DNA from 3 places in the Paenibacillus sp. F024 genome. Region 1 is predicted to be linked to each of the others. Evidence: riboswitches for the same ligand, from Rfam matches in the RefSeq annotation. Region 1 holds a riboswitch; each other region holds the start of a gene.

Region 1 (10,604 bases):
CACCCGGCGCTCCGCCCTGCGGCACACGGTTCGGCATACATGCAGCGCCGAGGATGCCTGGCTTCCACCCGGCAGAATAAACCGCTGGATCTCCGGAGCCTCCGCATCGTACTTGTCGATCCATGTCTCCAAACGGTCCACCATCTCCGACGTCACCTTATAAGGGCGCAGCTCCTGCTTAAGCAGCGCCAAATCCGAGCCGCAGTCGAACAGCTCATGCTGAATTTCGAGCAAATCGGCAAGCAAATCCGCATCCCGCTCCGGTTCAAGGAATCCCATCGCCTGCCCGACAAAGCAATTCAACTCATCTACCGTACCGTAGGCCTCAACCCTGACGTCGTCTTTATCTACGCGCCCCCCGATAACGCCCGTTTGACCGGCATCTCCCGTTCTTGTATAAATTCTCATCCGTTATCCCTCCTTGCGATCTATCATCTCATACAACCGGTCCATATCCAAGTGCTTCCGTACATGTGCCGCCAGCCGGTCAAAAGCCGCTTCGCGGCGCTCCTGAAAGCGCAGCTCCGCCGGCAGCGGCTCCAACCCTTTGCTCTCGCGAATCCGGTTTAACCAGGCCCGGCGGAAATCGTCATTATGCAAAATCCCATGCACATACGTTCCGAATCGGCGGCCGTCTCCGTTCACGACCCCATCCGCCGCAGGCTCCGTATCCCCGGCGGCCGGCAGGAGCATAAAAGGATGCTCTGCGGGCTCGAGAAACGAGGTTTGGCCCATATGAATTTCGTAGCCTGTAATCGAAAAACGCTGTCCTTCTTGGGCAAACAGCTGTGTCGTTCCTGCCGCTTGCACCGTTCGCTTCTCACGGGCAAAGACGGTTTCCGTCGGAAACAAGCCCAGACCCTCAAGCTTTGACTGATTTGATTCGACCAGCTCCGGATCCAGCAGCCTCGCCCCGAGCATCTGATAGCCGGCGCAGATGCCGACGATCCACCCGCCGTTTTCTGCAAAATCCAGCAGCTTCCGTTCCAAACCCCCATGCCGCAAATAAAGAAGATCGTCGACCGTGTTTTTGCTTCCCGGCACGATCACCGCATCCGGCTTGCCGAATTGTTCCGGCGTCTCTACGAAGCGTAGGTGAACGTCCTTCTCGTATTCCAGCGGATCGATATCCGTAAAATTGGATAACCGCGGCAGGCGAAGCACTGCGATGTCCAGCATGCCCGGCAGCTTCTCCCCTGACTGACGTTCGGCCAGCTTCCGGTCCAATGAAGCGGAATCTTCATCCTCAAGCCCAAGCTGGGGCAGATATGGAATCACACCCAGCACAGGCTTCCCCGTCCGTCTTTCAAGCCAATCCAGTCCAGGCTTCAGCAGGGAAATGTCTCCGCGGAATTTATTGATGATAAAGCCTTTGACCCGCGACCTTTCTTCCGGTGTAAAGATATCAAGCGTTCCTACAATCGAGGCAAATACCCCTCCCCGGTCGATATCCGCCACCAGGAGCACAGGCGCATCCGCCCAACCGGCCAGCCTCATGTTTACGATATCGCGGCTTTTCAGATTGACCTCGGCCGGACTTCCCGCCCCCTCAAGGATGACGACGTCGAAGCTCCTGCGCAGCCGGCTCAGCGCTTCCTTCACTACGCTTTCGGCCTCCGGCAAATATTTTTCCCGATAGGTTCTGGCGTCAAGATCGCGGTAAGGCTTGCCGTGTACGACGACTTGGGAGATCATGTCCTTTTTCGGCTTCAAGAGGATCGGATTCATATCCGTCGTCGCCGGTATGCGGCAGGCATCGGCCTGCATCCCCTGCGCCCTGCCGATTTCTTTGCCGTCGGGCGTAACATAGGAGTTCAGTGACATGTTTTGAGATTTAAACGGTGCGACGCGCCGGCCGTCCTGCAGCAGGATACGGCAAAGTGCAGCCGTAAGCAGGCTTTTTCCCGCATCCGAAGACGTACCCTGAAGCATGATTGTCGGGGCAAGCTTGGCATCAGGAATATTCCCCTCTGCCGTCGCAGCTTCTTCAGCTGACGACAAGCCCTGCATAACGCTCAAGGCTTCGGTTAAACCGGCCAGCAGCTTTTCGTTTTGCTCCCGCAGCTTGACGGCTACCCTGCAGAAGGTCTCGTCCAACCCTGCAAACAGCGACGCATCGCGAACCAGAATCCCTCTGCGTCCCATCTCGGCTTGAAGCGCCTGAACCGTAAGGCCAAGCGGACGGAGCGAAAACAGAATAAAATTCGCGTCGCTCTCAACGACTTGAAGTCCCAATGTCCTGAGCTTGCCGCAAAGAAACTCCCGCTCTTCCTTCAACCATTCCAGCGTACGCGCCGCATATTCCCGCTCCTCCAGCACACAGCTGCCGATCCACTGCGCCAAGGCATTGACGCTCCACGGCACCTGCAGCCGCTTCATCAGGCGAATCCGTTCAGGACTGGCTACAATGTACCCTAGCCGGATTCCGGGAATGGAATAAAACTTGGTCATGGAACGAATGACCATCAGGTTCGTGCTTTTGGCTGCCGCACGCGTCAGCGTAAGCTCCTCCTCGCGGGGACTAAAATCAAGAAAAGCTTCATCAATAATAGCCGGAATGTCTCCTTCGGCAAGCCGGTTAACGACCTCTTCAGGCAGCAGACGCCCCGTAGGGTTGTTCGGATGTCCCAGAAACAGCAGATCGCACCGGCCGGCCGCTTCTTTCACATCGGAAAGCTTCAGCTGATACTCCGATGCCTCCGTAAGCGGAATATCATGTACCCGGCCGCCGATTTTTTCGACCGCTTCTTCATATTCGACAAAAGACGGCCTCGCAAGTCCTGTCAAACCGGGACGCAGCACACGAACAGCCAGATCGATCAGCTCCGCCGCTCCGTTGCCCACCAGAATGCAGTCTTCGTCCACCTTATGTTTTGCCGCCAGTTTGCGCGTCAGCTCTCTCACAGCCGGATCGGGATAATTTACGACTTCCCTCCACCTGCTGCTGAAGATGAACCCCACCTGTTCCGGAGGTCCAAGCGGATTCATGTTCGAGCTGAAATCGAGAAACCGATCCTGCGGCATTCCAAACGCTTCCGCCGCTGTCCATAAATCACCGCCATGTCCGTATCGCTCCAGCATCCTTCTATTCCCCCTATCCAGTCATCAGCACAAGCAAAAGAAGCAAAAGCACCTCCAGCAGCTCGTTCATAGCCCCGTATGTATCTCCGGTCAAACCGCCCAGCTTGCGATGAATATATACGCTCATCAGATAACCTCCGCCAAGAGTCGTTCCCGCAAATGCGAGCAGAGGCCAAATCACTCCCGCCAGGTGCAGCCCGAGATCCCGGGCGATCAGGAGCACAGCAGCGGATAACAGAACAGCCAGCGCACTATGCGCCGCAATGTGCTTCCATCCGATGCCCCGGTAAAAAGTGCCCATACCGCCGCCTTTTTCTTGCCTTGCGTACGGCCAACCGGCAATCGCAACGACCATATACCACCGGCTCCAAAGCAAAACCATCGGCAGCAGCACCAGCCAGCTTAGCTTCTCTGTATGCAATAGCTCCTGCAGCAAAGACCATTTCAGAAGCAGCGCCAGCACGCAGACAACGACGCCCATGGCGCCAACCCGGCTGTCCTTCATAATCTCCAGCATCCGCTCGCGCGAACGGTGGCTCAACAGGCCGTCCGCCGTATCCATCAAGCCGTCCAGATGCAGCGCTCCGGTCAGCAGCGTCCAGGTCGAGAGCAGCAAAGCGGCTGCGGGAAGCGGAGACAATGTCATATTCAGCAGCTTTCCCGCACCAAGCAGAAGAAAACCGAGTACAAAGCCGACCAAAGGATAAAAAACGACGCTTCGGCGAAACAAAGCGTCATTGTAGTCGAGCTTCACCGGCACGGGAAGGCGGGTCAGAAATTGAAAAGCTGCCGCACATGCCGACCCCCACGTTATCCATAAAGCCAAAACAGTCCGCACAGCAATCCCCCCGCAACCAAGTAACTGACCCCGTACAATATCCCCACGGTTCGCCGGATGTCCTCTTTCTCACGTTCCCTGAGCGGCCAACCCATCCGCGCCCGTTCACTCACACGGCCGTGGTAAACATTCACGCCGCCAAGCTCGATTCCCATCGCTCCGGCAACGGCCGATTCCGGGATGCCGCTGTTCGGACTTGGGTGAAGCCGGGCAAAGCGCATGATCGAACGTGCGGCTCCTCCCGCACGAAGTCCGGGGCTAACCCACGCGACCCCTACGATAAGCAAGCCGGCCAGACGAGCGGGAATCCAGTTGACTATATCGTCCCAGCGGGCCGAAGCCCAGCCGAAGTGAATATATTTGTCATTTTTATAACCGACCATCGAGTCAAGCGTATTGGAAGCGCGGTACAGCATCGCCAACGGTGCGCCTCCCACCAAGGCATAACAGATCGGGGAAATAAACGCATCCACGATGTTCTCCGCTACGGTTTCCACCGCGGCCCGTGTAATTTCAGGCTCGTCGAGCTGCGAGGTGTTTCGTCCGACAATGTATCCGACCTGCTTTCTCGCCTCATCCATGCGCCCTTCGCTTAAAGGCTTGTACACCGCCATCGCCGCGTCCTTCAGCCCCTTGACAGCGATCGTAGTCGAGATAAACCACGCGCTGACGGCATATCCGAGCCACGGGTGCACTTGATCTGCGATCCATACGATAAGCCACAGGCTTCCGGCGGCCACACCGATGGTCACGAAGGCCAATGCCGCCCCGCGGATACGGATACGCCGTACCTGCTTGCCCGATGCACTTTCCTGATTTATCGGGTACAGCCAACCTTCCAACCATGTAATGAAACGCCCGATCCAAACGACCGGGTGCGTCAACCACCGCCACGCGGGATCGCCGATAGCCCAATCGATCACAAGCGCGGCAAGCACTATCCACATCAGCTCTTGCAAACTATAAAGCAACAAGTCCGTTCCTCCGCAACCTGCTAAAAGTGAAAAGCCCGGCTCTTCAGCTCCACCGGAATTCCCGCCGTGACCAGAAATACTTGATCGGCCTTCCGGGCCAGCCGTTGATTCATTCGCCCGGACAGATCCCGGAACACCCGCCCCAGCTTATATTCAGGCACCAGACCGCTGCCTACCTCATTGGTGACCAGTACAACCGGACGATCAAACGTACCGAATACATCCGCCAGCTCGTCGATTTTCGCTTCAAGCTTGCGTTGCCGTTCGCTCTCCGGCTCATGCTCCAGCCTTAGCAGCCAATTGGACAGCCAGAGGGTCAGGCAATCGACAAGTACGACGGGCGAATCCGCCCTCAAAAGGATATCGGCCAGATCATACGGCTCCTCCGCCGTAACCCAGGGGTATCCCCGTTCTTCCCGCTCCCGCCGGTGGAGTGCAATCCGTTCCTTCATTTCATCGTCGTAAGCCTGCGACGTAGCAATGTACAGGCCTTGTGCGCCAAGCGTGGCCGCATAGCCTTCCGCAAATGAGCTCTTCCCGCTGCGGGCCCCGCCCGTTACAAGCACCTTCAGTCCCTGCCGGCTCATCCTTGCGGCTGCTCCGTAGGGACCGCACCGGAAATTCCCGCATTCGCAAAGGTCGCCATTTCTTTCATGATCTTGACCGCAGCATCAATCAGCGGAAAAGCAAGGACGGCGCCCGTACCCTCTCCAAGCCTCATGTCCATTACAAGCATCGGCGTCAGCCCGATCTCTTCGAGCAGACGCGCGTGTCCCTGCTCCCGTGAAAGGTGTGAGGCGATCATATACGGTACGCTGAGCGGTGCCAATCGGGAAGCGACCAAGGCTGCTGCCGATGAGATGAATCCGTCGATGACAACCGGACAACGATGCTTCGCCGCCCCTAAGATCACCCCGACCAAACCGGCGATTTCAAGCCCCCCGACTTTGGAAAGCACATCCAGCGGATCGTCCGGATCCGGACGATTGACCTCGATCGCCTGGCGAATGACCGCCTGCTTGTGCAGCAGGCGCTCGTCGTCGATACCGGTGCCTCTCCCTGCAGCCTCGGCCGCTTCCGCTCCGCCTAGCACCATCAAGATCGCTGAACTTGCCGTCGTATTGCCGATGCCCATATCCCCGGTGGCGATCAATCTGTAGCCGTCCCGAACTAATTCTGCGGCGATCTCCATACCGGCCATAACCGCTTTCTCCGCTTCCTCCCGCGTCATCGCAGGCCCCTTTGTCATATTAGCCGTCCCCATGCGGACTTTATGAGACCTCAACCGCGAATCGGAAAGCTCTGCGTTCACCCCCATGTCAACGCACAGCACATCAGCCCCGGCATGACGCGAGAGCACATTCACCGCCGCGCCCCCATTCAAAAAGTTAAACACCATCTGCGGCGTAACTTCAGCCGGATAGGCGCTGACGCCTTCTTCGCATACGCCGTGATCCGCAGCCATGACGACGACCGCCTTTTTCCCCAGGTCCGGCATCAGCTCCCCCCGGATTCCCGATAGCTGCTTAGCTACCTCCTCCAGTCTGCCTAAGCTTCCCGGCGGCTTGGTCAGCTGATCGAGATGCAGCGCCGCTTCCTCCATACTCCGCTTATCCAATGGGGCAATTCCCGTAATCAGTTGTTCCAATCGGTTGTTACTCATCTTCCAGCTCCCTTTCCCAATAAGATTTGCGGCACCCCGCTGTCCGGATGTGAAAGAATGTGAGGCCGCGTTCCGTACACCCTTTCCAGAAGATCTGCATAAAGCACCTCTTCAGGCGTTCCGATTCCAGCCGCCGCTCCTTCATGCAGCAGGAGGAGACGGTCGCAGTATTGAGCGGCCAAATTCAGATCATGCAGCACCGAAATGACCGTCATTTTCCATTCCTCCTGCCACCTGCGCACCAGATCCATCATCTCAACCTGATACCCGATGTCAAGAAATGTCGTCTGCTCATCCAGCAGCAGCAGCTTGGGCTCCTGCGCCATCGCTTTACCCAACGCCACACGCTGCCGTTCCCCTCCGCTCAAATGATCGATGGTTCTCTCCCGCAGAGGCTCCAGCTTCAGCCAATCGATAATCCGCTCTACCAGCGTACTCGCATCCCCCGTTTCGTCTCCCAGCCAGTTTTGATACGGATAGCGCCCCATTTCGATCACCTCTTGCACCGTGAAGCCGAGCGGCGGCAGCGCTTCCTGCTCCAGCACCGCGATCTGCCTTGCCAATGCTTTCCTTGAGCAGGACGCTGCAGGCTTGCCATCCAGCAGCACACGACCGGCAGTCGCCGGCTCCAGTCCGGAAATCAGATGAAGCAGTGTCGACTTCCCGCTTCCGTTGGGTCCTAAGATACCGAACCATTCTCCTGGCTCCACCCGAAAACGGACTCCCCTGAGCACCTCCCGCGGTCCGAAGGCCTTGGATACCCTATCCACATCTACTTGAATCATCCCGTGCCGCCTCCTTTCATTCGCGTATCACCCGCTTTTTCCGCCGCAGCAAATAAGCGAAAAACGGAGCCCCCATAAACGCCGTAACTACCCCGAGCGGAATTTCCGTCGGACTAAGCAGCGTTCGGGCCAACGTATCCGCCAGCAGCACATAAATCGCACCGCCGATAAGCGAAAGGGGAAGCAGCAATCGGTAATCCGGTCCGATCATAAGCCGAAGCAAATGCGGCACCAGCAGTCCTACAAACGCAATCACGCCCGAAACGGAGACAGCTGCTGCCGTAATCAAAGTCGCCGCGACCAGAACAATCAGCTTCGTTCTTTCAATATGGATACCAAGATGAGCCGCCTGCCGCTCCCCGAGCGCAAACAAATTCATCGCCCGGCCAAAGCAGAGAAGCACCGCTGCGCCTGCAGCCAAATACGGCAGCAGCACCAAGGAATATGTCCAGCCTCGCAGCGCTAGGCTTCCCATCAGCCAGAAGATTATTTCATTGATGACCTGATCCGACATCGCCACCATTAACGAAACGAAGGCGCCCAGGAAGGCCTGGATCACGACACCCGACAAAATGACGGTTTCTTTGCGCAGCTTGCCTCCGGTCCGAGCCAGCAGGAGTACCGTGAAGAGTGACAGCACTCCGGTCGCAAACGCAACCGCCGGTACCGTCCACTCCCCGAAGAGCGTATACTGCAGACCAAACAAAATTAAAAACGAAGCGCCCACCGAAGCTCCGGAAGAAACACCCAGCGTATACGGATCGGCGAGCGGGTTGCGGAGCACGCCCTGAAAGGCTGCACCCGCCAAGCCCAGAGCGGCTCCAACCAGAATACCCAAGACTGCCCTGGGCAGCCTGACCCTCCATACGATTTGTTCGGAAGCTGCACTCCAATCCCCCTGGATTCGTTCACCGATCCAAGGCAGATGATGCAGCATAATCCCCCAGACATGACCGAACGGGATTCGGACCGAACCGATCGACAATGCCGCAGAAGCGGTAAATAATAGCAGGACCAAGGAAGCTCCGCCCCAAATCCACAGCTTACGCTTCATCTATTTCACCAGTTCCGGATATATTCCTTTGGCCACTTCCGTCAATGCCTCGGTGATCCGCGGACCCGGACGGCTCATGATGTCCTTGTCCAATCCGACCAGCCGGTTTGACTTCACCGCTTCAATCTGGTCCCAGCCGCTGCGTTCGCGAATCAGTTGATCCATCGGCTTATTGGTCTGATCATCCACAATCCCGGTCGGATAAATAATGATCTGCGGATTGTCCGCAATCACCTTCTCCTCGCTAAGCTTCACATACCCCTTCTCGCCGCCGGCCACATTGATGCCACCGGCCAAGCTGATCAGCTCGTCAATATATTCGCCTTGACCGACCGTCCACCCCGGGGAAAACTCAATGAACACCTTTTTCTTCTGCTCCGGCTTCAGATCCTTTACCGCATCCAGCACCTTTTGACGTTCCGCCTTCATGGCATGGACCAGCTTCTCCGCCTGCTCCTGACGGTCGAAGATTTGCCCCATGAGAATAATATTGCTCATGACTTCATCCACCGTCTTCGGCTCAACCTTAAACAGGTTTACCTTTAGACCTCGAAGCTGTTCTACAACGGTCATATTCATGGACACTCCCGTCATGACCACATCGGCGTTGGCCGCAATGAGCGCTTCCTCATTCGGTTTAATGATACTGCCGACCTTCGGCTTCGCCGCCGCTTCAGCAGGATAGTTGCAAAAATCCGATACCCCCACGATCTGATCGCCGAGACCCAAGGCAAACAGCGTTTCCGTTTCACTCGGCGAGGTAGAGACGATGCGCTCCGGAGCTTTTTCAAATACAAATTCTTTGCCCGTCGCATCCTTTATCGTGAGCGGATAGGCCGTTCGTTTGGCCGATGAGACTGCCCCTTCCTGCTTGGCTCCGCCCGCATTGGACGAATCTGCCTGCTGACCCTGCCCCGGAGTCGGAGCAGTGCTTCCGCAGCCTGCCAGCGTTCCCGCCAAAGCCAAGCTCAAAACGGCCGCGAGCAGTCTTTTTTTAACGTGATTTTTCTTACCCCAATACATAGGTCCATCTCCCTAAAATCATTTAAAAACGAAAAGACCTCTGCGTTCGGATCGTCTCCGAAGCAGAGGGCACACACTGACAAACCTGCGGCAGCCATAACCGACATCATTAGCGTTATGCCGCCCGCAAGCTCAGCGATCTGCCCCTTTTCCTCGAAAGGCCGCATCGAATGCATGTTCAGGCAGGTTTCCTGACTTGCGGGCTGCTTATTCAAGAGCTCTTCGCCTTCCCGTCTGATCCTGACAGTGACTTGATAGAAGAGCATTTACCCGTATACAGTGGCGGGACCGTGCCGGATTCACACCGGCTTCCCTTTTAACCTGCAGGCATGGAGCTTCCTTGCAGGCACCTGAACCGCTATGTTGTTGTCCGCTTCATGATTGGCATGAAGGGCTATTACTCGGCCATGATTTTCAAGACCCGTTTCGCTTTCTCTTTGTCCGGCGCATTGGCCGGGATGAAAGCATACAAGTTTTTGTCGTTCAATTCGAGCTCCTTCAGCCATTGGGTTTGCTCCAACGGGATGCCGTACAAATGCTTTTCCTTATTCCCGGCTTGCGCAACCTCCAGAACACCTTCTGGGAAATCCTCCGCGTTGGCCACATCGTCCAGCGGAACATATCCGCCCTGCCCGCCCATAGTCTTAAAATGATTCTCCGGGATGACGAGAATCCCGTTCTCACCGGCCGCTATTTCGACGATCAGCTTTTCTATTGAAAATAATGGCGCCGTATATACTTGTACACTGGGCGATTCGCCTAATTGGCTTTGCAGTGAAGCCTGCAGCTTTGCTCCCGCTTCATTCGGAAACCCGTTGGAGCCCATCATGAAAATCGTCACATCCGCCTTCGGCCCCCCGCCGCAGCCCGCAAGTACGAACAACAGCAGCAGGCAGAGCAGCTCTTTTCCTCTCATGCCGGTTTCTCCCCTCAGCTTCTGCAGCTCTCTAACCCGTTTCCCCAATATATTCTTTATGATGTTAACATAAAAGACCCGCTCTTTCAAAGCTTTTAAGAGGATCGAAGGAACAAAAAAGAAGCCGATTAAGACCGGCCTCTTTGATGAAGGTTCATATTCATTAATTTGGCTCTTCGCGCTACTGGGTGGGTGGATGGCTATTAACGAGAGTCATAACCCTTCCGCTTGCTTGGAGAATCTCATAGGCAAAAGAAGCCGTCAAGAAGA
Region 2 (10,604 bases), on a different contig from region 1:
CTTGGAGCGCTTCTAATACGACCTGTACAAAGTCATCCTGATAGAACTGAACCGGTGAAATGTTGACCGCCATCTTCAGCGGCGGGAATCCTGCAATCTGCCATGCTTTATTTTGCATGCAGGCCGTTCGCAGCACCCATTTCCCGATCGGAATAATCAACCCTGTTTCTTCCGCAAGAGGAATGAAATCTCCCGGAGATATGAAGCCGAGCCGCGGATGGTTCCAACGAAGAAGAGCTTCCATCCCGTTTAAACGATGATCGAATATATCCACTTGAGGCTGAAAATACAGTACGAATTCATCCTGCTCCAGCGCTTTGTTCATCCACTCCTCCATAACCAGCTTCTGGATGACCGCATCGTTCATATCAGCGGTATAAAAGCGGTAGCCGGTCGTACCGTAATCCTTGGCCCGGGACATGGCCGTAGCCGCATTCTTCATCAGCGTAATCGGATCGTCTCCGTCCTGAGGATATTTCGCTATGCCGATACTGCAGCCCACACGAAGCTCATGACCGTCAATGGAAAACGGCTTGCTGAACAGATGAACGATCTTTTGCACCACCATCTCTACATAGGAAGCTTGCCCCGCATCCTCAATCGTTACGGTAAACTTGTCGCCCTCCTGTCTTGACACGCTGGCGCTGCTGTTTAATCCATTCTTCAACCGTTCCGCCGCTTCTATGAGCAACCGGTCACCGAAGGCATGACCGAACGTATCGTTTATATTCTTAAACCGGTCGAGATTAATGAACAGGACAGCCAGCTTGGATCGGACTAATCGGGCGGCTTCAATGGAAGTCTCAAGGGACTGCTGGAATTTCTCTCTGTTCGGCAATCCGGTAAGCTGGTCATGATAGGTTAAATCATGTAACCTCCGTTCCGTTTCTTCTCTATTTCGGAGATCGGCGATGGAAAAATACAACAAAGGGGCCGCCAGCAGAATCATACCCGCCGCATCCGCCAAGTGGATCAGCCAGCCGTTCCATCCTTCGTAGATATATCGGACCGCCACCTCAACACATTCCGACAATAGCAGCAAACTCAAAGCCGCATACCAGGTCGTTGTCAGTTGATTCGCTTTTTTATTTAAAGACACATATAGCACCGGTCCGGCGGCTATCGAGATAAACCCTAGTGCAATCCAATCTATTTGATCATAAGGAAGGCCGAACACGCCCCTGATCGAGAACAGCCCGGCTTGCGCTCCTATCATAGTAAGCCATAGACGCAGAAACGAAGCATTTCGCAGTAGCTTGTTTCCTTGCGATGGTTTTCTTGTCCAAAATGTTCCCACAGGACTTCGAAGATTGCTGTTCATTCTCTGCTTACCTCCTGAAGGGTATATCTCTATTCTAATTCCCCGATTTCAAAAGGACAAGATGTTTTAGCTGAAAAGTCCTATGTGTTCCTTTGTCTTTTTATGTCGAATGGAGCTTTAGAAGATTCTTTCTTCCTTTTCATATACCGTTTCATCATCATTGCTGTCCATGACCCGTATCTCCAGTTTCCAATGTCCGGGGTATGGGAGATAGGCTCCCCGAGCCTTGTAGCTGTACCTTTTCATCCCGAATGATTCCTCAAAGCTCGGATCCTCAAAATATTCCAAAGGAACACCTAACGGAGCGATTTCCGGACTATCGACCGATTGCAGCTTCATGATGACCTGCTTCGGCTTGCCGAGCTTCTCAGGCAGCCACACCTTCACCGTAAAATCATTCACTCCCGGATTATTGGGACTAATCTGCGCCGTCATGTGAATCTTTTCGCCCATCACATGCCAATTCAGCGGCTCATTGGCAGGAGCCGGCGGTAAATAAGTAAAAATGCCGACAATCCCCAAAATCAGCGCCATCAACAGCGCGTCCGCACGCATCAAGCGCCGGGTGCTTTGCTCATGGTTCTTCCGGTAAAAATAACGGATTAGCGATGCGATGACGACCACCGTCAGCACCAGTCCCGTCTTGACGATCAGCAGCTTGCCCCACCATGTTTCTACGAGATAGCGAATATCCGGCAGAAAAATGAAGGTCATCAGCGCTCCTGAGACGACCAGCACCAGAATACCGATCAACGCAGCCATAGAAAAAAACGGATACATCCTCCTTGCCTGCTCCCGGTCATGGCGCCATAGCAAAAGCATCGTCAGCAGCCCTCCAATCCAGACGGAAGACGCTCCGAGATGCATAAAGTCCAAAGTCAATGTCTCCCTGGCAGGCTGGTAAGCGGCAGCATGGCCAAGCATGCTTTTGGCGAACCAGACGGCAGCAACCCAAACATAGTCCAGCAGCGCATTTCGATGCAGGATAACAAATGAAAGCAGGGCGAGCAGAAGTCCTCCGAGCCATGCATAGCCGATGGTCGTTTGCGTTAGCAGACGCACAAACGCATCCGCCCCGCCTTCACCGATTAAATCGCCCATATGGGCCCACATGAACAAAATATAAACAATGAGATAAGCCTGCTGCCAGCGCTCTGCGTTTTGCCGCAAACGGTTCTTTGTCTCTAACGGACTGCCCGTCCCGAACCAACGAAGCCACAAAAGCAATCCCGTAAAGCCCAGCATCGTGAAGTAAAATGCGATTCGCGAAGCAAACTGCAGTACATCCTTCACTCCAAAGCGGTCCAATGGCCCGTTCTCGTGATAGTGAAGATGCTCCTCCATGCCAGTTCCGGTCCCGGGTACCGTCGCCGGCCCGCTCAAGCTTTCGCCTACGGCAAACAGGTACGTTCCGTTCACCGGATGTCCGTCGGCTGAAATCACGTGATACGTTACCAAATAAGTCCCTTGTCCAAGCTGCGGCAGATCCAGCGCCAGCTTGGTTTGATTATCGTTCATCACCGGAGCTTGTTCCGTGACCAACCGTTTATCCTTATCGTACACCCTTAATTGATAGAGTTCTTTTTCCAACTGTTCATTAAAAGTAAGCACAGCCTGTTCAGGAGCTTGTACAAGCTCGCTGCCCGCTGCAGGCACAGCTTCCACCAGGCTTGCATGAGCGTCCGCGCGCGACGCCCCTCCGAATGCGAGTATGATTACCCAGCACAATAATAACCAATAGACCGGACGGTGCAGCATCCGGGCTGTGAAAGTTCTGAAATGCATGATAAAGCCCCCCTTGAATAGGTCCCCAACTAAATGTAGCATAAATGACTTGCAGAAACCAAATACAGAGTCAGGGCTAGGGAATACTCGCAAACTTGTCGAATATTGTATAAAATCATACATTGACAATCAGAGCGATAATGGGTTAAATTCATACTATCGCGCATTAAAAATAACTACATATGGTAGATGCGATAGTCATTCACTACGATATATTGTGGAAGATTAAAAATGAGAAGCCGGTGTGATTCCGGCGCAGTCCAGCCGCTGGTAAGGGGCACTATCGGCCGGATTCGCCATCTTTCGACGCGGAAGACAGCCAAAAAAGTGCTGCTCTCCGGAACCGGGAGACCTGCTCGCTTCTTTGGTACGATGATGTACCCTATAAAAATTAGGGGTATGCTTAAGACGGATCGTCGGCATGCTTCGTCTGAGGAAACGGGCGAAGGCATGCTTTTTACTTGATGAAGGGGAGCTGTTTATACATGATTATCGTCAAACGAGACGGCACGAAGGAAGAGCTCGTATTCTCCAAAATGAAAAAAGTCATTGACTTTGCTTGCGAGTCTTTTCCCGGATGTGATCCATTGGAGCTCGAGACAGCGTTACTGCCATTATTTCGCAATGAAATTTCGACCAAGGAAATTCAGCGTCTGCTGATTCAAGTCGCAGTAGAAAAAACAAGCGTTGAGCAGCCTAATTGGCAGTATGTAGCCGCCAAGCTGTTGACCTACGACCTATACAAAGAAGCCCAGTTAAACCGCAAATACGGCCATTTCGGATATGGCGATCTTTATTCCCTGATCACCTATTTAACACAAGTCGGCCTGTACGGCGAATATATTCTCGAACACTATACGAAAGAAGAGATCCGGGATCTCGGCAGCTATATCAAACCGGAAAGAGACTATTTGCTGAACTATATCGGCCTGAAGACGCTCACGGATCGTTACTTGATCAAAGGGCTCGATAAAGAAGTGCTCGAGCTGCCGCAGGAGCTGTTCATGGGCGTTGCGATGCATCTGGCAATGAAAGAATCGGACAAGCTTTACTGGGCCAAGCGCTTTTACGATGTGCTCAGCAACCTGGAAATGACGGTCGCCACCCCTACGCTCGCCAATGCCCGTAAGCCGCTGCATCAGCTGTCCAGCTGCTTTATCGATACCGTACCGGATAACCTGTGGGGCATCTACAACGTAGACCAAAGCTTTGCGCAAGTGTCCAAGCACGGAGGCGGCATGGGAATTTATGTAGGTAAAGTCCGCAGCCGCGGTTCGAACATTCGGGGCTATAAGGGAGTGGCCGGAGGCGTCATTCCATGGATTAAAAACTACAACAACACGGCGATTGCCGTCGACCAGCTTGGTGTCCGTTCCGGAGCGGTGGCGGTTTATCTGGACGTATGGCATAAAGACATTCTGGATTTCCTGAACCTCAAAACAAACAACGGGGACGACCGGATGAAAGCCCACGATATTTTCCCGGGGGTATGTATTCCCGATTTGTTCATGAAAACGGTAGAGGAACGCGGCAGCTGGTATTTATTCGATCCGCACGAGGTTCGCAAAGTCAAAGGATATTCCATTGAGGATTCTTACGGTGAGGAGTGGGAACGCCGTTACTTGGATTGCGTGAATGACGATAAGCTTTCCAAGGATGAAATTCCGGCGATCGACATCATGAAGCGCATCCTGACCAGCGCTTTCGAAACGGGCACTCCATTCGTGTTCTTCCGCGACACGGTGAACCGCGCCAATCCGAACAAGCATAAGGGCATGATTTACTGCTCGAATCTGTGTACGGAAATCTGCCAAAACATGAGTCCGACGGAAATGATCCAGACGACACACGAAGACGGCATCATCACCTCGCAGGTGAAGAGCGGCGATTTTGTCGTTTGCAATCTGTCGTCCACCAACCTGGGCCGCGTGTATACCAAAGAAGACATTGAACGTGTCGTAACAACGCAAATGCGGATGATGGACAACGTCATCGACTTGAACTACTATCCGATTCCGCAGGCGGAAATTACCAATAAAAAATACCGTGCCGTAGGCCTTGGCTCCAGCGGCTACCATCAGATGATGGCCCAGCTCCATATCCAGTGGGAATCCGACGAGCATGTGCAAAAGGCTGACGAAGTCTACGAGTGGATGAACTACTACGCCATTAAAGCATCCATGGAAATCGCCAAGGAAAAAGGCGCATATCCTGTATTCGAAGGCAGCGAATGGCAGACCGGGGCGTACTTTGAAGACCGTGGTTATAGCAGTCCCGAATGGCTGGAGCTCAAAGAGCAGGTAGCCAAGTACGGCGTGCGCAACGGCTGGATGTTCGCCATCGCGCCGACGGCATCCACTTCCCTGATCGCCGGATCGACGGCTGGCATCGACCCGATCTTCAATAAGTTTTTCGTTGAGGAGAAGAAAAACGCCGTCATTCCGCAAACTGCGCCGAACCTGAACCCGGATACCATGTGGTACTACAAGGAAGCGCACCGGATCGATCAGCACTGGAGCATCCGTGCCGCAGGCGTACGTCAACGGCACATCGACCAGTCGCAGTCGTTCAATCTGTACATCACGCCCGATCTGTCCGCTCGCGAATTCCTCGAGCTGTACATGGCCGCATGGAAAAACGGGCTAAAAACCGTTTACTATGTCCGCAACCAGAGCTTGGAGGTAGAGGACTGCGTCAGCTGCAGCGCATAATATGAACAATTAAGCTTAACGGATCGACAGGCGCTCAATAGGCCTGGCGATCCTCTATTTTTACACCTGAAAGATGCAGGAGGCAAACGAAATCGAATGGAACTTCAAAAAAAGAAGCTGTTTAACGAGCACGGAGACCGCGATTGGGGTAAGCGACGGATCATCGGAGGCAATACGACCAATTTGATCGAGCTCAACAATGTGAAATACGATTGGGCAACCAAAATGTACCGTACGATGATGAATAATTTCTGGATCCCGGAGGAAATCCCTCTTGCTCAAGACGCGAAGGATTACAAGTTTCTTTCGCCGGAGGAGCGCCAAAGCTACGATAAAATCATTTCTTTCCTCATCTTCCTTGATTCGCTGCAGACGGCCAACCTGCCGAATATCAACGAATACATCACGGCTCCGGAGGTCAACCTGTGCCTCACCGTCCAAACGTTCCAGGAAGCGGTGCACAGCCAGAGCTACTCCTATATTCTCGACAGCGTTTGTTCTGCGGAGGTACGCGACGATATCTATAACCAGTGGCGTGAGGACAAGCATCTGCTGCGCCGCAACCGGTTTATAACCGACCTGTATGAACAGTTTATCGAATCGCCGTCAACCGAAAATCTGATGCGCACCATCATGGCCAACTATATCCTCGAAGGCATCTACTTCTACAGCGGATTCAGCTTCTTCTATGCGCTCGGCCGTCAGGGAAAGATGCTCGGTACCGTGTCGGAAATCAAATATATCCAGCGTGACGAATTGACCCATTTGGCGCTGTTCCAAAACATTTTCCGCGAAATCCGCAAGGAAAATCCTGATTTGTTTACCGATGAGTTAATCGATGAGCTGCGCAGCATGATGCAAACCGCCGTACAGCACGAGATCGAATGGGGTCAATACATTACCAATAATAAGATTAACGGCCTGAGCAACGATATTATCGATCAATACATTAAATACCTTTCCAATGAGCGTTTGAAAAACCTTGGACTTGAAATTTTGTTCCCTGAAGTTGTTGAGCATCCGATGAAATGGGTGGAAAACTTCAGCAACATGAACAGCATCAAAACAGACTTTTTCGAGCAAAAGGTGACGAACTACAGCAAATCCTCGAACCTGAATTGGGATGACCTGTAAGCTTCAGCCAGCCAAGCTCTTCAACCAGCACGAGCCCGGAACGAAGATCTATCCGTCCCGGGCTCGCGTTTATTTTCAACCGATATTCAAAAGCTCCTTCACCTTGAGCTCCAGCTCCACCATGGAAAAAGGCTTGCGCAGATAAGCATGGGCTCCAAGCTTCAGCCCCTTGCTGATATCTTCCTCTCCACTTCGTCCGGAGAGAATCAGTATCTTCGTTGCGTCCGGCCATGTTCCGCGGTCCCTCAGCCTCTCAAGCATGCCGTATCCGTCCAGTCGAGGCATAATCCCGTCAAGAATACATAAATCCGCCGGCTCGCTTAACAAGGACTGATAGGCCTCTTCTCCATCTACGGCTTCCGCGAATTCAACAGGCAGGTGCTTCAGCTTCGCGATCAGAATGGAACGCAGTATTTTGTCGTCATCGGCAATGAGCACCTTTTTGCGCGTATGTATAGCCGACGTCACCACTCCCGAATCATGCTGCGGGATCCCCGTATGCAGCACAACCCGGTTGCGGCCGCTCTGCTTTGCTTTGTACATCCCGTCGTCTGAGGCCGCAATCCACTCTTCCACCGACATCCCCGGTTTCCACTCGCGAACACCCGCCGAAAAGGTAATGAAGAAGGGTTGACCTTCGTTTTGCGCCACAGGCTCCAAACGGGTCTGCGCGAGAATGCCTTCCATCGCCTTCAAAGCATCCTCGCCGGATGTATTCGGCAGAACGACGACAAATTCTTCCCCTCCTAAACGGGCCAACAAATCCGTAGAACGGAGATTGCCTTGAAGCAGATGCGCCAAGCCTTGAAGTACAAGATCGCCTACACTGTGCCCATAAGTATCGTTAATAGCCTTGAACCGGTCGATATCAATAAATACGAGTGAGATTGGGGCCGGATACCGGTTTACCCGCTGCAGCTCCACCTGGATCTGGTGATCGAAAAACCGCCGGTTGTAGACTCCCGTGAGCGGATCCCGAAACGCCATTTGCTCGAATGTTTTCGTCCGTTGGAGCAGGCTGTAGACCCGTGCGTTCAGTTCCTCATATTCGAAGGGCTTCATCACGTAATCGTCAGCTCCCAGATAAAAGCACCGGACCTTATCATGTATTTCGTTGCGTCCGGATAAAACGATCAGCGGCAGCCATTTTAAATTCGGATCGCTTTTCAAAAATTCGAATAGCTCATAGCCGCTGATCGGATGCATCATCAGATCGAGCATGACTAAATGGTAGGTTCGTTCGCGAAGGAATTTCTTTGCCGTCGTGATATCGGCGGCATCGTCAACTTCATACCCGTCAAGCTTAAGCCTGCGTATCAAGTAATTGCGCAGCACATCATCGTCGTCAATGACGAGGAGCCGCTGTCCCCGCAGAGGATTGACCGTATGCAGAAGGCTATCCTGCTGCTCATCCAGCTTCAGCTCCCGGGAATACATAACCGCCTCCCTCTCCAGCTCGAGCACAAGCGGAAGGGAAGCAGCGGAGACTGCGCGGTATTGCTCCTTTATCTTAAGCAGTGAAGAACCGACGATGTCTTGATCCGCCCACTCCCACTGCTCGGTAAGCTTGGCGGCAGTGTCCCCGATGCGAACAAAACCAAACATCGGTGCGCTCCCCTTCAATGTGTGGGCAAGCCGGTAAAATTGTTTCGCCGTTTCCGTAAAATCGTCTTGTTTTGAATCGAGGCTCCACTTTTTCAACTGCTCAATCTGATTCACAAGCAATACGATATACTTTTTTTTCCCTTCCTTGAGCAGTAGCTTTTCTCTGGCCGCCCGATCCGCATTGCAGCGTTCCACTCCCATTCACTTCCGTTCTCAGGTATATTCATTCCGCCTGGGTCCGCCCGTCGTTATGTATCAGCTCATGGACGGTATCCAATAGCTGAAGCGGACTAAACGGCTTGACGATATACTGCGTCACACCGGCATTTTTGGCTCGTTCCCGGTCTTTTTCCAAAGCTTTGGCCGTGAGCAAGATCACCGGTGCCTCCCGGTTTGGATTCAGGCTGCCTCGCAGCCATTCGCATACCTCTACCCCCGTTTTTTCCGGCATCATATAATCCAATATGACCATGTCAAAACGGCCGGATTGTAAATGCTCAATCGCTTCCAAGCCATCTTCCGATTCCGTAATCTCATATCCTTCGTCCGCCAACGTCTCTGACAGCAAAAAACGCAGCGCCGCTTCATCGTCCGCCAGCAATATTTTCAAATTTCCCATGAGGTCATGAGCACTCCTTACGTGTCTAATCAAATTACTCTCATTATATCATTTTCGACAATAATAGTACGAGAAAAATTCGGGAAAGTGTAAATTTTATAGGTCTAAAGCACCATGTTTGAGGTGTTGGAACTATGTTAATATGTGAATACAAATTTATTTAGAAAAACTTTATGAAACTTAGGCATCAAGACCTAACGGAAGGAATGATAACGTATGAGCTCAGTGGAGCACCTCATCAAAAAAGTTTCCAGATACGTATCGTTCGGACAACCGGTTTCTTCCGGATCCTTGGTAAATCAGCGCATTTCGGATCCTCGAATTCCAATGCAGGCTTACTACTTGACGATTCAATCGAAAAACGAACAAGAGCATTATTATCATGAAATTTGGCTAAAAAAAGATGGAGAATTCGCCATCACCGAAGCCTGGTACCGTGAGAGCAATGTGACGAGGAAGCTTCTGAAGGACAATTTGTCATATGATCAATTAAAAAGCTCCATCGGCGATGAAGATTCCAACAACATTCTGATGCGTATGACCGAAATTATCAAAAAGTCGGAAAAAGACGACTGGCGGCCTTATTCCAGAAGGGCATAATATGGCGTTTACAAGCTTAATCGAAATCGGTTGGGCTTTTTTGTTTTTCCCGGATATGTCTTCTCCAAGACCCTCCTTCCACAAGCAGGCAATTGCGCGAATCCGTCCAGACATAGACCCACCCCTCCCGCTCACGGTTCAGCCTATCCCGGACCCACACCCTTTCATAGTCGTTAACTGCACCCGGACCATAGTATTCCTCCAGCTCATCCATGCGTTCCAGGCCTTCCTCGGTTACCGTCAGCCATTGGCCTTCAACAAGAGAGCCCGCAGGCTCTTGGGTCAGTACAAGCGCAGGATATGACCCGGCATCGTATAATAATCCTTGAACTGCTCCGGACTGTACCGATAATACATGGGGAGAAACGACGTGGTGGTTCGTCCCGCCTACAAGCAGTGTTCCATAAACAAATACAGGTATCAAAAATTTCCGTCCTCCGTTATCCGTTATCGATGGCCTTATCATATCATAAACGGCCGCAGCCAATGATAGTCCTTTTTGTTCGCTAAAATCGCATCGCTGTGACAAACCGTCACTCTCCGCATAATCTGAATACAAGCGAAGGAGCCGATGAAAGGAGGGAGCGTCTTGCTTAGTCCGGAGGATGCTAACAAAATCATCCGCTTTTTGTCAGCCGCTTATTTTTGCACCGACTCCGCGGAAGCCCGGGCGGAATTTAACCGCCTTGCCAACGAGCTTCGGAAAGCATCAGGACAACCGCTACAGTAAAGCCGGTCAGGTAAGAGAGCGCCGCTTCAAAAGGAGCGGCGTTTTCGCGTTCACGGCGGAATGGACAACCGGCCGCGCTGCCCAATTTATAACGAAATG
Region 3 (10,604 bases), on a different contig from region 1:
AACATGTGGTACTATTGGAATGAGAGTCTAGCTCGGTCCCATAAGAATAATGGCCAAGCTCTCTTTGTATGAATAAAAAAGATTTGGGACAATACAATCATGTGATGAGCCGTTTGGCCGCTGGAGCAAGAGAAGGCTGAAATTTAACGTTTTGAAAAGAGGGCAGCGAATGAATAAAGCATCCATATATGGATTGACATTGGATCAACTGACAGCATGGCTTATGGAGCACGGGCATACTAAGTTTCGCGCGGCGCAAGTGTGGGATTGGCTTTACCGGAAGCGGGTAACGGACTTCTCGGAAATGGCGGATGTCAATAAAGAATGTATCCAGCTATTAGCGGACCATTTTGTCATCCAAACCTTAACTGAACACATCAGACAGGAATCAGCGGATGGTACGATCAAATTCTTGTTCAAGCTAACTGACGGCAACCTGATTGAAACGGTAATGATGAGACATAAATTCGGATTGTCGGTTTGCGTCACCACCCAAGTAGGCTGCAACATCGGATGCAGCTTTTGTGCAAGCGGGCTGTTGGCCAAAAGCCGCGATCTCACGGGCGGCGAAATTGTCGAACAGATTATGAAGGTACAGCTTCATCTGGATCAAGTGAAAAAGGATGAACGGGTGAGCCACGTGGTGGTGATGGGTATTGGCGAACCGTTTGATAATTTTAAGAACCTGGTGGATTTCCTGACCGTAATTAAAGATCACAAGGGACTGGCCATCGGCCCGAGACATATCACCGTATCGACCAGCGGTCTTGCCGATAAGATTGTCGAATTTACCGACGCCCGGCTGCAGGTGAACCTGGCGATCTCGCTGCATGCGCCAAACAACGAGCTTCGGACAAGGATCATGAAAATCAATCGCGCCATTCCGATTGAACAATTATTGCAGTCCATTGATTATTATCTGGAAAGAACGAAACGGCGGATTACTTTGGAATATATCCTGCTGAAAGATGTAAACGACCGGATGGAGCATGCGATGGAGCTGGCTGACCTGATCGCCGATCGCCGGCCGCTTGTCAATGTGAATTTAATTCCATACAATCCGGTGGATGAACACAGCCAATATCAGAGAAGCGAGAAGGAATCCATACGGGTGTTTTACGATACATTGAAAAAGCAGGGCATCAGCTGCAGTGTCCGGCTTGAGCATGGAACCGATATCGATGCCGCTTGCGGACAGTTAAGGAGCAAACAAATCAAAGCAGTGTAAAATCATATTGGTAGTGCACATGCGTATCCATGCGGGTACGCATTTTTCGTATGCAAATAAAACGAAATCATAGAGGGGGCATTTAGCTTAATTTTGTATAATTTCCAAATGTATTATTCAAAATATAGGGGTGGCTGATGTAAGGAGGTTCCAATGGATCAATTTCGTCGTTTGCTCGGTATTGATTATACAAAAGGCAGGAGCTTTGAAACCTGTAACGCCAATCCATCTGAACTGCCAAAGGCTGCTGATATCCAAAAGGAATTTGAGAACTGCGAGGATCTTGTAACCAGAACATTTCCCCACTTAAACCTGACTTTGTTTTACTTCGATCATCTTGTAAACAAGAACGAGTTAAACCGGGAGGTCATAAACCTGCTGGAAAATGCTTCACCAGACGATTTACCGCAAATATTCCAGCAATCTCAATTTAAGGTTCCCGAAAACAAGAGCGAAACCGTTGAAAACGTGTTAAACGGGTCCGCAGCCATTTTTCATAAGAACCATACCTATACCGTGAACGTATACGGTCCCGACTCCAGATCCATTGAACAATCGGAAACGGAATCGGTGATTACAGGTCCGCATGATGCATTAAACGAGAACGTCGCAACCAATTTGTCGCTCATACGCAGAAGAGTAAGAAGCTCTAAATTAAAAACCATCAAGCTTTCTGTCGGAGAAGTGACCAAGACTACGATTTACCTTCTGTATATTCAGGATATCGCTAATGATGACCTGGTGCAAAGATTGGTAAACAAAGTAAGGAACATCGAAATTGACGGAATATTCGAAGGAAATATGCTCGTTCAATTGATCGATGAGCAGCCGAACTCTGTCTTTCCGCAGTTCATTACCACGGAGCGAACCGATGTGGTTTCTTCCAAATTGATTGCAGGTAAAATTGTGGGGCTGGTTGACGGAAGCCCTTCTGCCTTTTGCGCACCCACCAGCTTCTTTGAATTTTTTTCCTCACCGGACGATTATTATCAACGATGGCTGTTGGGAACCGGACTAAGGCTGCTCCGATTCATTGCCTTTATGATTACCGTTACCTTTACGGCATTCTATGTTTCAGTAACGACCTATCATTATGAAATGATTCCGCAAGCCTTATTGTTGAATTTGGCGGAGTCACGGAGCAAAGTTCCGTTTCCTCCCATTTATGAAGCGCTGCTGATGGAGATCACTATAGAGCTTTTGCGCGAAGCGGGTGCCAGATTGCCTTCCAAAATCGGACAAACGATCGGCATTGTAGGCGGTATCGTGATCGGACAAGCGGCCGTTCAAGCTGGATTAACGAGCAATATATTAATTATAGCGGTTGCCTCATCAGCGATAGCTTCTTTTGTGATTCCCAGTTACATTATGAGCGCCTCCATTCGCTTAATCCGGTTCGGACTTATCCTTTCAGCCGGTATTTTCGGGAATTTGGGGCTGTTATTCGGAATCGGCTTGATCGTCATTCATTTATCCGGATTGACCAATTTAGGCACCTCTTACCTTACTCCGATTGCTCCAATGAATTTAAACGACTGGAAGGATACCTTCATTCGTATGCCATTTTGGTCGCTTCGCCAAAGACCGTCTCAAGCTAAAGCGCAGAACAAACAAAGAATGAAATAGACAGGTCGGATGGGGGGATTCGTATGCGCGAAAAAATTAATCCGTATCACATTGGACTGCTCATGTATCTGGTGCAGTCCGGTGTAATCATGTTCAGCCTCCCCCGGTTAACCGCTGAACATTTTGGAACAAACGGCTGGATCTCCATTCTTTTTGCTTCCATGCTGGTTTGTATGAATGTTGGGCTATTTTACATCGTGCATCGTTTGGGTCAAGGGCAATCCGTATTCGATATTATGGAATCGTCTGTGCCCAAATTCGTTCTTGCCCCTTTTTATTTTGTCATCGCAAGTGTATGGTCCATTTCCGGTTGTCTGATTGGAAAACAATACATTTTAATGTTTCAAATGCTTTCGTTTCAAACCACGCCACCTTTAATTTTAAAAATTTTTTATGATGTGCTGGTAGTTTCCTTGTTGATCAAAGGGATATACAATATCGTGAAAGCTTCTACGGTTTTCTTCTATTTGACCGTATGGATGCCCTTGCTGCTGCTTTATCATTTTAGAGAATTCGAGCTGGCCAGATTTACCCCCTTTTTGTTCCAGGAGGGAACGAACATGGCTCACGGGATGCTGCAGATATTCGGATCGCTGCTGGGCTATGAGATAGGGTTATATTTAATTCCCTACGTCGAACGTAACTCTAAATTTCTTCGCGCCGTGCTTTTGGGCAACCTGTACACCAGCTTCATTTATATCTTCATATGTATCATCAGCTTCGGTTTCTTTGGGTTCAGACTTTTATTGAACATCATGTTCCCTTTACTTGATCTCTTGGCTTATATCGAACTCCCATTCGTTGAACGAATAGAAAACCTATTGTTTGTTTTCTTTATCTTCAAAATGTTTATCACGACTGTCATCTATTATTGGATCGCCCAGATTTACCTTGAAAGATTATTTGTTAAAGCGCCTCCGAAGCTCCTGTCATTTTTGATAACCATCGTTACATTCTTTATTTCCGCTATACCCGACATCCTCAGTAAAGTGATGGACTGGCTGGCATATTTAGTTTTGATGCAAATCTTTTTCAATGTTTTGATTCCCGGTTTTTTGATTGTTCTGCTCGTGATGAGAAGGCCTCAAGGGGTACAATGATATGTTTAGATCTCTATACCTGATTTGGACGCTCCTGTTTCTTTTGTTGTCCGTCGGTTGTTCTACAGATAAAAGACAGCTCGAAAAGCTGGGGCTGATCAATTCCATCAGTTACGATTTATTAGCGGATGAGAAAGGAAATAAGAATCTGCTCGTATCGGTCAGTATACCGATTTCCAAGAGTGCTGCTGCAAAGAATAGAGAGTTTTTAACTGCCGTATCCGCATCAAGTAAAGAGGCTAGAGGTATTTTAGCAAGGCAAACGAGCAAAATGCTGGTCAATGGTCAGCTTAGAAATATTCTTTTTGGCAAAGAAATCGCCAAGCAGGGACTTGGGCGGCACGTGGATACGCTCGTACGGGACCCGTCGATCGGACCAAGGGTCAGAGTGATTATAGTGGAAGGAAGTGCATCCAATTTATTGAAATCGGATTTTTCCGATGAACCGGAAACCGGGAAATATATCTACAGGCTTTTGTCAAAAGAAGAGATGAATAAAACGATTCCGGAGGTTAGTATGTATCACTTTATCCGGGATTTGTATGATGATGGCATTGATCCTGTGGCTCCCATCCTAAAGCTGAATCGGGACAAGCATTTGGCCATTGAAGGCCTTGGATTATTCGACCAGGATCGTTACAAAACCAAGATTTCGTCACAAGACACATTAATTTTTTCTTGTTTGCGTGGAGATTTGAGACAAGGGGAAATCAATTTAAAATTAAAAAATAAAAACCGCTCGGAAGCTGTAACACTCGGCTCCATAAAGAATCGTCGGAAAATACAGGTGCTTCCAAAGGATGAAAGCAATACATTCCATGTGCTGTTCGACCTTCATGTCCAAGGCTCCTTACTGGAGTATACGGGGAAGCTGCGTTTAGGTAACAATCAAAACCGCAAAGAATTGGAAAGTGAGATATCCAAATATATAAAAAAGAGAGCAGAATTCTTGATTGATCAAATGCAAAAAAACAAAGTGGATAGCCTTGGCATCGGTCAGCATGTTAGAAACAGCATGAAGTATGAGGATTGGAAGAACATGAAGTGGAAAGAAGTTTACCCTTCCATTCAGATCCAATGTAATGTAAAAGTGGAAATCAAGGATTATGGTAAATTTCAATGATATGTTCAAAAGGAGGCCGATCTTCAATCACAGCCGGTGATAGCTTGCTAATGTACCTTTGAGGCAGCCGCGGGAGCATTATGTTACAATAGGCTGTAGACCACGATGAGGAGATGGCGCCCCATGAGCGAGCAAATCAACGAGAAAGAGCTTGTACAATACATAGCCGGCAAAACCAATGCCGACTCGAAAGCCATCATGCTTGTATTAAAGCATGAACAAAAATATATCAACAGCGCGAAGGAGAATGCCAAAGGAGAGGTGGAAATAGACAGCGACGAGCTTGTCGATTACGTGATGAGCCGGTCCGATATCCATTTGGACGAGCTGGCCGTTGAAGCGATTTTGGATGCGGAGATGGACTACCTGATGGACAAAGGTCTGGCAGGCTATGGGGATTAGTGGTAAAGAAGGCAGGAAGTAACTCCCATACAGGATAAGAGCCGGTTCCCGATGAGTATGGTAAGGGAACCGGCTCTTTCTGTGTCTATGTATATACCTGCTTCATAAAATCTTTTAGCTCAGCGATGCTGCGGGGCGGAGTGCTCTTTGCACGTATATGCCCGGGCAGACTCGACCAAACCTGCAGCAGCAAAGGAGGCTCCAGACCGAGCGACCGGATCAAGTCTTCCTGTTGAAACACCTCGTAAGGTGTGCCTTCCAGAAAACATTTCCCATGATCGATCACCAGGATCCAATCCGCCCAGGTGTAAGCCAAATTCATATCGTGCGTGGCCATGACAACGGTAGTTCCTTGATCATGAATGCGGTCCAATTCTTCCACTAACCGCTGCTCGGATAAGCGGTCCAAGTAAGCGGTAGGTTCATCCAGCAGCAGCAGCTCGGGCTCGAGAACCATCACTCCGGCCAGGGCGACACGTTTTTTTTGACCTAGGCTTAAGTGATGAATGGGTGTATTCGCCAAATGTTTCAGACCCATGGACGCAAGGATATGTTCGGTACGCTGAAGGATGTCATGCTCGGATATCCCGGCATTGCGCAGACCATAGGAAATATCCTCATATGGCGTACTCAGAATCAACTGGTGTTCCGGGTCTTGGAACACCAGTCCAGCTTGCTGCCGCAGCTTTTTGAGATCAGCTGCGCGATAGGACATGGGCGTACCCTTCCACTTTATCTCTCCGGCAGCTGGTCGGTGTATGCCGACCGCATGCAGGAACAAAGTGGATTTGCCCGACCCGTTATGGCCGCAAATGGCGGTTTTTTTGCCTTCCGGCAAGCTTATGGTCAAGCCCTGAAGAGCCTCGGCTTGAGTTCCCGGGTAGCTGTAATGTACTGCGTGAGCTTCTATAATGGATTTCATATCGTTTCCCCCCAGCGAAGCCAGAGCTCAAAAAGTAATAAAAAAGTCACTCCGATGTAACTTTCCAAAGTATAACGAAAGGGCATGGAAGCCGCTTGAACCGGTGCCAATTGAATCTCATCGATAAATCCTCTAGCCACTAAGCCCTGCGAAAGCACCTTGTACCTCTGCATCGTTTTGCCGAACAACCGAACGATCAGGATGGCCGTATCGTTAAGCCTGCGGTAGAAGCCGGTCTGACCGCCCCGGGCTTTCTGAGCCGTATATATCTGCTGGGCCGTATCCGAAAGCACAAAGAGAAAACGGTACATGATCAGCATCAACTCCAGTACCAGAGAGGGAACGCGCCATGCTCTCATCACCTGAAACAGATCGGACATGGGCGTCGTTAACATAACAAAGGTCAGGCAGGACAAGCAGGCGATGATCCGAATCAGCAGGCTGCCGGCTTGGTACATGCCTGCTTCCGTAACATAGGCCGTCCACTGGGCAATCGTAAAGAGGACCCTCCCATCGGGCGAGACCGGGCCGGTGGAGGTAAGCTCAATGATAATGGCCGGCAGACTGGCTGCATAAAACAGGCAGGAGGCCGCGATCAGCAGGCTGTACACTTTGACAGGTATCCGGGCATACAGGGCAGTCCATATGAACATCCAGGCGATGATCAGCAATTGGATGATGGGATGAGATAAATAAGACAGTACCATCAGCACGGCCGCGAATCCGCATTTCCACCTCGGAGAAACGGAGCGCAGTTTGTTGGTGTAAGAGAGCGTATCGATCAGCTTGATCATGGAGTTTTGGTTTTGGAAGCCCTACCCTTGAACCATCCGATGGCAAAGCCGATAAAACCGGCGCCAATGGCTGCCTGCAGGGCAAACAGCATGCTTTCGGTCTCTGCCGGAGGCTCCATCAGCGGAGAAAACCAGGGTTGATACTCCGGCTGAATCTCGGTAATCATTTCTTCAGCGGCGCCGTCCGCACCGCCAAATTCTCCGTTGACGAACAGGAGCGGAAGAACAGCCAACAAGACAACGGCAATCAGGATGAGAAGGTTCATTGTGCGATGGTTCATTAGATTAGACTCCTTTCATTTTACGCTGCAGCATCGATAATTCCTCAGAGCTATTGGCCTTAAGCCAGTTCCATATCAATATGGTAAGCAGACCTTCACTGATGGCCAAAGGGATTTGAGTTATGGCAAAGATGCCTCCGAATTTAGCGAAAGAAGCGAGAACGCCGCCGCTATCCGCCGGGAACGCCAAGGCTAGTTGAATCGAAGTGACGACATAGGTAGACAGGTTAGCCAGAGCGGCCGCCGTAAAAATGGACAGCTTTTGTTTTCCCGTAGATATCATCATCCACCGGTAAGCGGCAAAACCGACCATAGGGCCGGCGACAGCCATGGAGAAGGCATTGGCGCCAAGGGTAGTCAACCCGCCATGGGCCAGCAGCAGCGCTTGAAACAGCAGGACAATGGAGCCTAGCACGCTCATGGGCAGCGGGCCGAACATGACCGCGCCGAGGCCTGTCCCGGTCGGATGCGAGCTGCTTCCCGTTACGGACGGAATTTTGAGCGCCGACAAGACGAGGATGAAGGCTCCGGCCACGCCGAGTAAAATTTTCAATTCCGGCGTTTCCCTTGTAATTCTCATTAAAGCCCGGAGTCCGAGAATGAAGAACGGGATAAATACAGCCCACCAGAAGATGGCCCATCCGAACGGGAGAAAGCCCTCCATAATATGCATGGCATAGGCGGACTGCGGGTCATTGATACTCAGGTAAAGGGTAAAGCCCAGGACTAACAGCAGCGTGCTTATGACTTTTTTGGACAACATGTTCACATTTCCTCCCTAGTATATGATCATAAAACTCAAAAAACCAATCCTGCCGGATTGGTTAGGGGTACGAAATAATAGACGACAAGATCGGCTGTCCTTCGTGATCGTCGCTTCATCGTTCGTACACCACTCCTTTCCTCGAAGGCGTTCGGGTGCATAAATCAGGTAGGTCTCCTGGCTATCGGATCGACATCTTCTCCCGTCTTCCCCGATGGAGCATCGAGTGACATGCTGAGAGAAACTCCCCGAATACAGTGGCGGGACCGCTCGGGATTTGCACCCGATTCCCTGTTACCCTTTGTCAGTACAAAGGCACCTGATCTATTAAGTATGCAGTTGGTTTGTGGTAATCCATGCTACAAATTCGCTATCGATCGATAAATTCCTCTATGTAACACAAATTTATTGAACTATAACACGAATTAGAGTGTTTGTCTATCGAAATCCTCCATTCATTCACTGTTCCTTTTACGAAACGCGGAGGATGAATGCTGCAAAAAGGACGCGGACTACAATTAAGAAATTGTTTAGCATCTGTTTAACTTTTGTTTATATTCGCCCTATATACTTAATGAAGGGTACTAGAAGAAAATAGTACTATTCAGCAAGTGAAAACCCTTTAAAATATGGAATAAGTAAGAAAAGTTAGGGATGATCTGATGATGGATAAAAAGGATCGCATATCTTTCTTAAGAAAGCACGAAATGGATTGTTACAGCATCTGTTATTATTTATTGCAATGTGAAAAGCTGGCCGGCGAGGCGGCAAAAAGAGCACTCTACAATTTGAGCAGATGCGAAACATTTTTTGTTGAGAATTCCTCAACCGTAAGAGACCTGCTGCGCAAAGAGGCGATCAAATCGGCCCTGCAAATGAAAAAAGAGCATAAGGATCTGATGCCGCTGCTGTAAGTGAGCGGTTTTTTGCTTGATAAGGCCTCTTGGCCGAACGAGAATCAACCTGAGACTCAGGGAGAAACAGCAGGAAGGAGGTAAAAAAGCGGGCATATTCTCTTAGCTCTGCCGTAAACTTTGCAGCTGCCATCGTTGTTTTGTTCCTCATAATGACTATGATTATATTTCTGACCATGCCGCTGTCTTTAGGCGGAGTCTCCTCTTTACTATGGATATGCTCGGGATTTAGTTTATCATTTAGCATCCCCTTTGCTCTGAATAAGGGAGATACACATTACATTTGCTTTAGTGACCGATTTCTTATACCTGGAAAGAAGGGATGAAATGACTCGTACATTAGATGAACTTAGAAAAGACCTCATACAGTCTTCTCAGCGCGGATATCCGATTCTGATCTCAGGCGCTGTCTTTATGCTTTTTCTTACTTTGGCACCGGCATTATTTCCGGCTGAAACGGTGCGCCTGATTTGGATCATTGGCTTGGGCTCCATTTTTCCGCTGGGGCTATGGATTGCCAGAATTTTGGGAGTAACGATAATGACTAAAGACAATCCGTTAGGAACCTTGGGCGGTTTGATGGCCGGAGTGCAGGGCTTTTATATTCCGGTGTTTATCGTGATTTTTCAAGTCGCACCGGAATGGATCCCCCTCGCGGTAGGACTTCTGGGCGGATCGCATTTTCTTGTTTATGTATGGATTTACAACAGCAAGGCGTATCTGTTTTTAACGATTGGCACGACCGTATCGGCTTTAATTCTAGGCAGCGCTTTCTTATCTCAAGCCTACACCCTGGTTCCTCTTGTTCTTTTTCTGGTGTATAGCATGACCGTAATTTGGCTGCTGCGTGAAAACAAAAACGACCTGGAAAGGGAAAGTTAAACCATGAGAAGCTGGTTTGGAGAGCTTTATCGTCATGATCGTTGTTTGACGGTATTGGGCGTAAGTCACATTTTTCTCTCTGTTCTGTTTGTGCTGTTGGCACTGGTCGACTCCCGTACTCTCCTTGGGCTCAATGTTTGGATAAAGCCGGCAAAGTTTGCCTTATCTATCGTTGTATATTCGTTGACCTTTGCTTATATCATGCGTTATGTCCGTAATCGCGTGATTCAAAAGCTGGTGTCGTATACGACTTCCACCGGGTTTATCATCGATATCGGTATGATTAGCTTCCAAGCGGCTCAAGGCAAGAGGTCGCACTTTAATCTGGAGACGCCGCTGGATGCCGCACTATACTCGATGATGGGGATTACGATTGGGATCGTGACGATTGCGGCCATCATCCTTTGGGTATATCTCCTCCTTGCCCGGCTGGAGCTGTCCCCGCATCTGGCCGCAGCCTTGCGATTCGGGCTGCTGATTTCGATCGTCGGGTCGGTGATCGGGGGATACATGGCGGGCAATAATCGGCATTCGGTTGGGGCGCTGACGGCGGTGAAGGATTGTTTTTT

What was found. Region 1 has a riboswitch for cobalamin ahead of ACZYR9_RS24865 (ABC transporter substrate-binding protein). Riboswitches for the same ligand answer to the same signal wherever they lie in the genome.
Region 2: another riboswitch for cobalamin. It lies ahead of ACZYR9_RS23870 (ribonucleoside-diphosphate reductase subunit alpha); the one in region 1 lies ahead of ACZYR9_RS24865 (ABC transporter substrate-binding protein).
Region 3: another riboswitch for cobalamin. It lies ahead of ACZYR9_RS21145 (energy-coupling factor ABC transporter permease); the one in region 1 lies ahead of ACZYR9_RS24865 (ABC transporter substrate-binding protein).

Annotation. Positions count from the first base shown of each region.
Region 1 covers NZ_JBVASZ010000044.1:15,985-26,588, forward strand. Annotated here, with positions in the region: gene ACZYR9_RS24825 (cob(I)yrinic acid a,c-diamide adenosyltransferase) at 1-408, opposite strand, end outside; gene ACZYR9_RS24830 (cobyric acid synthase) at 412-3,081, opposite strand; gene cobS (adenosylcobinamide-GDP ribazoletransferase) at 3,095-3,919, opposite strand; gene cbiB (adenosylcobinamide-phosphate synthase CbiB) at 3,892-4,893, opposite strand; gene cobU (bifunctional adenosylcobinamide kinase/adenosylcobinamide-phosphate guanylyltransferase) at 4,914-5,480, opposite strand; gene cobT (nicotinate-nucleotide--dimethylbenzimidazole phosphoribosyltransferase) at 5,477-6,556, opposite strand; gene ACZYR9_RS24855 (ABC transporter ATP-binding protein) at 6,553-7,341, opposite strand; gene ACZYR9_RS24860 (FecCD family ABC transporter permease) at 7,358-8,395, opposite strand; gene ACZYR9_RS24865 (ABC transporter substrate-binding protein) at 8,396-9,418, opposite strand; cobalamin riboswitch at 9,583-9,787, opposite strand; gene ACZYR9_RS24870 (hypothetical protein) at 9,816-10,334, opposite strand.
Region 2 covers NZ_JBVASZ010000038.1:21,137-31,740, reverse strand. Annotated here, with positions in the region: gene ACZYR9_RS23880 (putative bifunctional diguanylate cyclase/phosphodiesterase) at 1-1,321, opposite strand, end outside; gene ACZYR9_RS23875 (copper resistance CopC/CopD family protein) at 1,439-3,106, opposite strand; cobalamin riboswitch at 3,285-3,480, shown strand; gene ACZYR9_RS23870 (ribonucleoside-diphosphate reductase subunit alpha) at 3,592-5,817, shown strand; gene ACZYR9_RS23865 (ribonucleotide-diphosphate reductase subunit beta) at 5,914-6,951, shown strand; gene ACZYR9_RS23860 (diguanylate cyclase) at 7,027-8,751, opposite strand; gene ACZYR9_RS23855 (response regulator) at 8,780-9,175, opposite strand; gene ACZYR9_RS23850 (hypothetical protein) at 9,392-9,775, shown strand; gene ACZYR9_RS23845 (gamma-glutamylcyclotransferase family protein) at 9,792-10,304, opposite strand; gene ACZYR9_RS23840 (N-acetylmuramoyl-L-alanine amidase) at 10,365-10,505, shown strand.
Region 3 covers NZ_JBVASZ010000026.1:28,727-39,330, reverse strand. Annotated here, with positions in the region: gene ACZYR9_RS21190 (MarR family winged helix-turn-helix transcriptional regulator) at 1-2, shown strand, start outside; gene rlmN (dual-specificity RNA methyltransferase RlmN) at 170-1,228, shown strand; gene ACZYR9_RS21180 (spore germination protein) at 1,382-2,854, shown strand; gene ACZYR9_RS21175 (GerAB/ArcD/ProY family transporter) at 2,878-3,954, shown strand; gene ACZYR9_RS21170 (Ger(x)C family spore germination protein) at 3,956-5,077, shown strand; gene ACZYR9_RS21165 (hypothetical protein) at 5,201-5,479, shown strand; gene ACZYR9_RS21160 (energy-coupling factor ABC transporter ATP-binding protein) at 5,565-6,401, opposite strand; gene cbiQ (cobalt ECF transporter T component CbiQ) at 6,398-7,195, opposite strand; gene ACZYR9_RS21150 (energy-coupling factor ABC transporter substrate-binding protein) at 7,192-7,476, opposite strand; gene ACZYR9_RS21145 (energy-coupling factor ABC transporter permease) at 7,481-8,239, opposite strand; cobalamin riboswitch at 8,390-8,577, opposite strand; gene ACZYR9_RS21140 (hypothetical protein) at 8,902-9,153, shown strand; gene ACZYR9_RS21135 (DUF7010 family protein) at 9,481-10,035, shown strand; gene ACZYR9_RS21130 (hypothetical protein) at 10,039-10,604, shown strand, end outside.